One region of the Methylobacterium sp. TK26 genome, then DNA from elsewhere that is predicted to be linked to it. Evidence: predicted binding sites of a transcription regulator. Region 1 holds the regulator's gene; the other holds the start of a gene.
What was found. Region 1 encodes PhoB, which activates phosphate uptake and scavenging genes when phosphate is short. Its sites were predicted from a motif close to TGTCATNNANCTGTCAT; they were not measured.
Positions count from the first base shown of each region.

Region 2: a site for PhoB is predicted at 2,624-2,640, ahead of ACXJ1Y_RS06935 (inorganic phosphate transporter). Genes of this name have one in related genera too.

Region 1 covers NZ_CM143965.1:1,583,439-1,587,682, reverse strand. The annotation lists gene ACXJ1Y_RS07730 (protein-disulfide reductase DsbD family protein) at 1-1,126, shown strand, start outside; gene phoB (phosphate regulon transcriptional regulator PhoB) at 1,131-1,826, opposite strand; gene phoU (phosphate signaling complex protein PhoU) at 1,938-2,651, opposite strand; gene pstB (phosphate ABC transporter ATP-binding protein PstB) at 2,683-3,480, opposite strand; gene pstA (phosphate ABC transporter permease PstA) at 3,535-4,244, opposite strand, start outside.
Region 2 covers NZ_CM143965.1:1,408,790-1,413,033, reverse strand. The annotation lists gene ACXJ1Y_RS06940 (CorA family divalent cation transporter) at 1-945, opposite strand, end outside; gene ACXJ1Y_RS06935 (inorganic phosphate transporter) at 951-2,579, opposite strand; gene ACXJ1Y_RS06930 (cobalamin B12-binding domain-containing protein) at 2,952-3,650, shown strand; gene ACXJ1Y_RS06925 (DUF6894 family protein) at 3,725-3,970, shown strand; gene ACXJ1Y_RS06920 (Crp/Fnr family transcriptional regulator) at 3,973-4,244, shown strand, end outside.

The DNA.
Region 1 (4,244 bases):
ATCGGGCGAGAGCCGGACCCGCGTGCGCCTGCACGGCCTCGCCTACACGGCCGGGGTGCTCGCGAGCTTCCTCGCCCTCGCCGGGCTGTTGATCGGCCTGAAGGGCGGCGGGGCGAGCCTCGGCTGGGGCTTCCAGTTGCAATCGCCGCCGGTCGTGGCGGGGCTCGCCTATCTCCTCGTCGCGGTGGGCCTGAGCCTGTCGGGGGTGTTCAGCCTCGGGGGACGCTTCACCGGCCTCGGCGACGGGCTCGCGCGGCGTTCGGGGCTGCCGGGCTCGTTCTTCACGGGCGTCCTCGCGACCCTCGTCGCCACCCCCTGTACCGCGCCGTTCATGGGCGCGGCGGTGGGCTTCGCCCTGACGCAGGGGCCCGCCGTGGCGCTCGCCGTGTTCGCGGCCCTGGGCCTCGGCCTCTCCCTGCCCTTCCTGGCCCTCACCCTGTGGCCCGGCGCCGTGCGGGTGCTGCCCCGCCCCGGCGCGTGGATGGAGACGCTGAAGCAGGCGCTGGCCTTCCCGGTCTACGCCACGGCGGCGTGGCTGATCTGGGTGCTGGCGCAGCAGGTCGATGCGCGGGGGCTGTTCGCGGCCCTGATCGGCGTGGTGCTGGTGGGCTTCGCCGCCTGGGCCTGGGAGCGCAGCCGGGGCGCGACGGCCCTCGGGGAGCGGATCTTCCAGGGCCTCGCGGGCCTCGCCCTCATCGCCGTGGCGATGCTCGGCTTAGGGCTCGCGCAGCAGCGGGCGGTGCCGGCGGCGCAGGCCGCCGCGGAGGGCACCGAGCCCTACAGCCAAGCCCGCCTCGACGCCCTGCGGGATGCGCGGCGGCCGGTCTTCGTGAACCTGACGGCGGCGTGGTGCATCACCTGCGCCGTCAACGAGACCACCTCGCTCTCGCGGCCGTCCGTGCAGGCGGCGATGCGGGCGAAGGGCGTGACCTACCTGAAGGGCGACTGGACCAACCAGAACCCCGAGATCACCCGCTTGCTTGAACGCCACGGCCGCAGCGGCGTGCCGCTCTACCTGCTCTACGCGGGCGGCGGCGACCCCACGATCCTGCCGCAGATCCTCACCGAGGGCACGGTGCTGGAGGCGCTGGCCGCGATCCCCGACCGCACGGCCGAGGCGCGCTGACGCCTCACGGCTCCAGCGAGAAGGTCTCGTCGAAGGCGTAGCCCGAGCCGCGCACGGTGCGGATCGGGTCGGTCTGGCGCGGGCCGTTCAGCGCCTTGCGCAGGCGGCCGACATGCACGTCCACGGTGCGCTCGTCGATGTAGACGTCGTGCCCCCAAACCCCGTCGAGCAATTGCTCGCGGGAGAAGACCCGGCCGGGGCTGAGCATCAGGAATTCCAGCAGGCGGAACTCGGTCGGCCCGAGATGCAACTCGGCGCCCCCGCGCCGGACCCGGTGGCCGGTGCGGTCGAGCTCGATGTCCCCCGCCGCCAACCGGTCCGCCACATGGGCGGGCTTGGCCCGGCGCAGCAGGGCCCGGACGCGGGCGAGGAGTTCCGGCACGGAGAACGGCTTGACGATGTAATCGTCCGCCCCCGTGCCGAGGCCGCGCACGCGGTCCCCTTCCTCGCCCCGGGCGGTGAGCATGATGACCGGCATGCGCTCGGTCTCGCGCCGGGCGCGGATGCGGCGGCACAGTTCGATGCCGGACAGGCCCGGCAGCATCCAGTCGAGGAGGACGAGGTCCGGCGTGCGCTCGGCGAGGAGCAGTTCGGCGTCGTCGCCGCGCGCGGCGGCATCGACGCTGAAGCCCTCTGCTTCGAGATTGTACCGCAGGAGGGTGGTGAGCGCCTCTTCGTCCTCGACGATCAGGACACGCATGCTCGGGAGTCCATTCCACGCCCGTTCCCCCCGGCCGGGCTCGACCGAGGGTTGCGGGCAACGCTGATACGCCGGAGCCGTCACCGCCGGGGAGGCGATGACGGCGATGGTTCACGCGCCGGGGGTGACGGTCGCGTAGTTGGAGGCGTCGTTCTTCGGCCGGTCGCCCATGAAGATCTCGCCCGTGGCGAGGTAATGGATCGTCTCGGCGATGTTGGTGGTGTGATCGCCGATCCGCTCGACGTTCTTGGCGCAGAACAGCAAATGCGTGCAGAACGAGATGTTGCGCGGATCCTCCATCATGTAGGTCAGGAGTTCGCGGAACAGGGAATTGTAGAGGGCGTCGATTTCGCCGTCGCGCTCCCACACGTCATGCGCCGCCTTGGTGTCGCGGCTGGCATAGGCGTCGAGCACGTCCTTGAGCTGCCCCTCGGCCAAGTCGCTCATGTGGCGCACGCCGAGCACGATCTTCTGGGCGGGCGACTGGTCGGCGATGGCCGTGACGCGCTTGGCGACGTTCTTGGCGAGGTCGCCGATCCGCTCCAGATCGCCCGAGACGCGGATCGCCGAGATGGTCTCGCGCAGGTCCACCGCCAGCGGCTGGCGCCGGGCGATGAGCAGGACGGCCTTCTCCTCGATCTCGCGCTGGAGGGTGTCGAGGCGCTTGTCGGCGATGATGACGGTCTGGGCCAGGGCCTCGTCCTGCCGGGCGAGGGCGAGGGTCGCCTCGCCGGTCATCTTCTCCGCGACGCCGCCCATCTCCGAGATCGAGCGGCGCAGGTCTTCCAAGTCCGTGTCGTAGGACGTGACGATGTGGCCGGGCATGGCGAGACCTCTGCGGTTCTTGGTCGGTGGCTCAGCCGAAGCGGCCGGTGATGTAGTCCTGCGTCTTACGCTCGTTCGGGTTCATGAAGATCTTGTCGGTCTGGCCGAACTCGACCAGCTCGCCGAGATACATGAACGCCGTGTACTGCGAGATGCGGGCGGCCTGCTGCATGTTGTGCGTGACGATCACGATAGTGAACTCGTCGCGCAGCTGCTCCATCAGCTCCTCGATGCGGCCCGTGGAGATCGGGTCGAGGGCCGAGGTCGGCTCGTCGAACAGGATCACCTCCGGCTTCTGCGCCACGGTGCGGGCGATGCAGAGGCGCTGCTGCTGGCCGCCGGAGAGGCCGGTGCCGGGCTGCCGGAGCTTGTCCTTCACCTCGTCCCACAGGGCGGACTTGCGCAGCGATTCCTCGACGCGGACGTCGAGTTCGGCCTTGGGCAGCTTCTCGTAGAGGCGCAGGCCGAAGGCGACGTTGTCGTAGATCGACATCGGGAAGGGCGTCGGCTTCTGAAACACCATGCCGATGCGCGAGCGCAGTTCGTTCAGGTCGACGTTCGAATCGAGGACGTTGCGCCCGTCGAGGAGGATCTCACCCTCGGCGCGCTGCTCCGGGTAGAGGCTGTAGATGCGGTTGAAGCAGCGCAGCAGGGTCGACTTCCCGCAGCCCGAGGGGCCGATCAGCGCCGTGACCTTCCGGTCGTAGAAGTTGAGGTTGACGTTCTTCAGGCCGTGGAACGAACCGTAATAGAAGTTGAGGTTCTTGACGGCGATGCGGACGGCCCTGTCGGCGGCGGGATTGCCACGGCTGAGGTCCCCGGTCGGCATCGCGGAGGCGGCGTTCATCGTCATGTCCTCGTGATGGGTTCGGACGTCACGCCCTCAGCGGGCGTTCTGAGGCTTGATCACCAGGCGGGCGATGATCGACAGGGCCAGGATGGTCGTGGTGATCAGCAGGGCGCCAGCCCAGGCGAGGCCCTGCCAGTTCGGATAGGGCGAGAGGGCGAACTGGTAGATCATCACCGGAAGGTTCGCGACGCCGCCCATCAGGTTGGGGGAGAACCAGGAATTGTTGTTGAGCGCGGTGAAGAGCAGTGGCGCGGTCTCGCCCGCGATGCGGGCCAGCGCCAGGATGATGCCCGTCACGATGCCGGAGGAGGCGGCCCGCCACGTCACCGAGGTGATGACCTTGGAGGGCGGGGCGCCCAGCGCCGCGCCGGCCTCGCGCAGGGTGCCGGGCACGAGGCGCAGCATGTCCTCCGTGGTGCGCACGATCACCGGCACCGCGATGATCGCCAGGGCGACGCCGCCGGCCCAACCGGAATAGGTCCCCATCGGCCGCACCATCAGGGTGTAGACGAACAGGCCGATCAGGATGGACGGCGCCGAGAGCAGCACGTCGTTCAGGAAGCGGATGATGTCCGCGAGCTTCGAGCCCCGCCCGTATTCGGCGAGGTAGGTGCCCGCCATCACGCCGACCGGGGTCGCCACCACGATGCCGATGGTCGTCAGCACGAGGCTGCCGAGGATGGCGTTGGCGATGCCGCCGCCTTCCGAGCCGGGGCCGGGGGTCGGCTGCGTGAACAGGGTCG
Region 2 (4,244 bases), 170 kb from region 1:
CCCCTCGGCTTCGGTGAGCGGCAGGCTCTTGGTGTTCATGCCGAACAGGCCCGTCACGAGGGTCGGGGGCAGGAACAGGGCGGTCATCACCGACAGGGTGTAGAGCTGCCGGTTCGAGGCCTGCGCAAGGTAGGAGGACAGTTCCTCCTGCATCAGACGGCTGCGGTCGGCCAGCATCATCATGTCCCGGTCGAGGGCATCGAGGCGTTGCGCGATCCGCGCGGCCGCAGCGGTCGCGGCGGGCGGAACGTCTTCGTCGGCGGTTTCGAGGCGGTGGAAGACGGCCCGCAGGCCGAGCAATTGCCGGTGAAGCCGCACGGCATCCCGCCGGATCGGCCCGAGCCTGCGGCGCTCGCCGCGCACGCGCTCGTCGAGGATGTGATCCTCGATCTCATCGAGTTCGTCCGCCAGGCGGCTGCCCGTCCCGACCATGGCGGTGATGACGTGATCGACGATCCCCTCCAACAGGTGGACCGGCGCGAGGATGCAATGCCCCTGGGCCGCCGCGTCCCGGGCGAGATCCGGACCGAGCACGGGATGGCGGCGGCCGCTGGCGAGGAGCCGAGGCCCCATCACGAAGTGCAGCCGCCCGCCCGCATCGACGGTGCGGCCCTCGCCGGCCTCGCGGACGAGATCGGCGACCACGCCGCCGATGTGACCCGCCTCGACGACGATGCGCTGGTGCGGATCGCTCGCGAAGGAAGCCGCCGCGAGATGCGGCGGGCCGAGGCGCCCCTCCGCGACCAGGGCCGGCAGGCGCGCGTCGTTCAGGTTGAAGTGCAGCCAGGTGAAGCCTTCGCCGAAGCCTCCCGGATGGAGCGGCGGCGCCTCGCTGTCCACGGGATGCCCCCGTCCGGTGTCATCGAACCGCATCGCCCAGAGCAGCCCCGGCAGGGGCGGCTCGTCGCAGAGGCGGCGGGGAGCCGCGCCGGCCAGGGCCTCCATGACCGTCAAAAGACGTGGCGGAGGATGAAGAACAGCGTGCCGGCGATGAGGATGGCGGCCGGCAGCGTCGTCACCCAGGCGAGCGCCATGTTGCGCACGGTGGCGACCTGCAATCCGGAGCCGTTGGCGGCCATCGTCCCCGCGACGCCGGAGGACAGGATGTGCGTGGTGGAGACCGGCAGGCCGTAGAGCTCGGCGAGCCCGATCGTGCCCGCCGCGACGATCTCGGCGGACGCGCCCTGCGCGTAGGTGAGGTGGGTCTTGCCGATCCGCTCGCCGACGGTGACGACGATGCGCTTCCAGCCGACCATCGTGCCGAGGCCCAGCGCCAGGGCGACGCAGACCTTCACCCAATCGGGGATGTAGCGCGTCCCGGCGTTGAGGAGGTCGGTGTAGCCCTTGAGGGTCTTGGTCTCGGCCTCCGAGAAGCTGGCGCCGGTCTTCGGCAGCAGGCGGATCGCGTCCGAGGCGAGGTACATGTCGTTGCGGATGTTGGAGGTCGCCGCCGCCGGGACCTGCCGGATCGAGCCGTAGCCCTGCACGGCCTTGGCGATGTCGGTGGAGAGGGCGGCCAGCGCCGCGTAGACCGGCGGTGTGTCCAGTTCCTTGGCCTTCAGGGCGTCGCTGACGACCTTGCGGGCTTGGGCCGGATCCGGCTGGGCCGCGCCGTTCGCCCGTGGCGCGAAGACGCCGCTCGCGGCCTGCGAGGATTGCACGAAGGCCGGCGTGGCGTCGGCGGTCATGGTGCGGTTCAGGGCGTAGGCGGTCGGGGCGGCGCCGATCAGGATCAGCATGATGAGGCCCATGCCCTTCTGCCCGTCGTTGCCGCCGTGGAAGAAGGAGACCAGCGTGCAGGTCAGGATCAGCAAGCTGCGGATCCACAGGGGCGGCGGGGCATCGCCCTTGGGCGCCTCGTAGAGGTCCTTGCGCCGCACCGTGAACTTCAGGGCCAGCAGCAGCAGTGCGGCCAGCACGAAGCCGCAGACCGGGCTGAAGGCGAGCGCCTTGAACACCCCGAACGCTTGGTTCCAATCGACGCCGGAGGTGCCGTCCTGCCCGCCCATGAGCTGGTTGGCGAGGCCGACACCGAGCACCGAGCCGATCAGCGCGTGGGACGAGGAGTTCGGCAGGCCGAGGGTCCAGGTGCCGAGGTTCCAGATGATCGCCGCGAGGAGCAGGGCGAAGATCATCGCGTAGCCCGCCCCCGAGCCGACCTGGAGGATCAACTCCACCGGAAGGAGCGTGACGATGGCGTAGGCCACCGCGCCCGAGGAAAGCATCACGCCGAGGAAGTTGAACGTCCCCGACCAGATCACCGCGACGAGGGGCGGCATGGAGTGGGTGTAGATGACCGTGGCGACCGCGTTGGCCGTGTCGTGGAAGCCGTTCACGAACTCGAAGCCCAGGGCGATCAGCAGGGCGAGGCCCAGCAGGGCGAAGGCGCCGTAGGCAAGCGGCGCCTCGCCGACCGCGCTCATGTCGGTGATCAGGCTGACGACCGCGTAGGCCAATCCCGCCACGAGGACGAGCAGGAAGGCGATCACGCCCCCCGGATGCATGCCGTGGTCGAGTCGAGACTTGCCCGCAGGCGAAGGTCCAACCGCTCCGCTCGGAGCAAGGGCGGCGTCGGCCATGGAAACCTCAAAAATCACGGTTGCCAAGGGATTAAAGTCGGACGGTGACGCTTGGGTGACGCGCTGTGGACAGCATCGCAGTGCCGTTCCGCTGGACAGGCCGATCACAGCCCGACCGGGACGATGCGTTGATTGCTCACCGCCAGGCCATCCGCACCCGCATGAGGGGCGCTTGATTTTTATCAATGCGCCTAATCCCAGGATCCGGCACTAATATCTCCGATTCATACGCCAGTTTTAGCAGATGATAGCCGGAGACAAGGATTGTCATCTAGACATGGCGTAGCAAGAGTATGCAGAGTTCCGGAAGAATCGCAGGAATGGGTGAACCGTCCCGTTCCCGGCCGATCGAGGACGATCCTCTCGGGCCTCATGGACCGCGATATCCTGCCGACGCTGCGCGGCCTCCATCGCGAACAGCTCCAGGTAGCCGATCAGGATTCCCGCAAGCTGGCGAGGCTCCTGCTCGATGATCCCGCTCGTTTCCGGGCGGAGGTCACGCGGCAGACGCTGCGCGGGACCCCTTGGCCCGTCCTCGCCGCGGAGATGCTGGCTCCGGTGGCGCGCGATCTTGGCGTGATGTGGGAGGAGGACCTCTGTGACTTCCTCGACGTGACGGAGGCGATGGGCCGACTCCAGTCCGTCCTGCGGGATGCGATCGGGCCCCAGGTCGGGCGCGGCGGAGCACGGCCCGGCAGCAGCATCCTCCTCGCCGGGGCGCCGGGGGAAACCCACACCTACGGCCTCTGCCACGTCGCCGGGCTGCTCCGCGATGCGGGCTGGACGACGACGATGGTCGCGGGAACCGGCCGCGATCCCCTGGCGGCCCTCGCGGCGGCGCTCGCCACGGGCTGGTACGACGTCCTCGGCCTCTCCCTGGCCAGCGACGCCCATTCGCCCGCCCTGCGGCGGGCGATGCCGGTGATCCGCCGGGCTTCGCGCAATCCCGCCTTGCGCGTCGTCGTCGGAGGCGCCCTCGTCGCCCGGGGCGGAGCGGAGCCCGGCCTGTGGGGCGCCGACGCCTGCCTCACCGACCCTGCCCTGCTGTCGCCGGTGCAACCGGCCGTGTGAATGGCCCCGGCCGACCTGCAACCATTCCGGTCATGCCCGGTTGGCCCGGACCATCACGCCCCGAGACCGTCGCCTTGGCCCGCTACTTCTTCGAAATCGAGAATGGCGGCCTGCACAGGGACGATACGGGCGCGGAATGCCGCGACCTCGACGAGGTCCGGGCCATCGCCGTGCGGACGCTCACGGGCATCGCGGCGGAAGAGGCCGTCCTCCACGACCGGCATACGATCGCGGTCGCCGTCCGCGATGCGGCCGGGGCCTCCGTCCTCGATGTGACCCTGACCTTGACGGCCGCGTGGTCGCGCCGGGCTGAGGCGTAGCCGTGGCGGGATCCCACCCCCAGACCCTGACGCCCCTCCTCCGCAAGCTCGACAGCGTCATCCGCCTCGACGACGAGGAGCGGCGGGCCGTGCTCGCTCTGCCGCACACGATCCGGCAGGTCGGCCCCCATGAAGACGTCGCCACGGTCGGGGAACGGGCCGCCCATTGCTGCCTCGTGCTGGAGGGCTGGGCCCATCGCTACGGCTACACCGTGGCGGGCGACCGCCAGATCCTATCCTTCTATATCGCCGGGGATATCCCCGACCTGCAGCA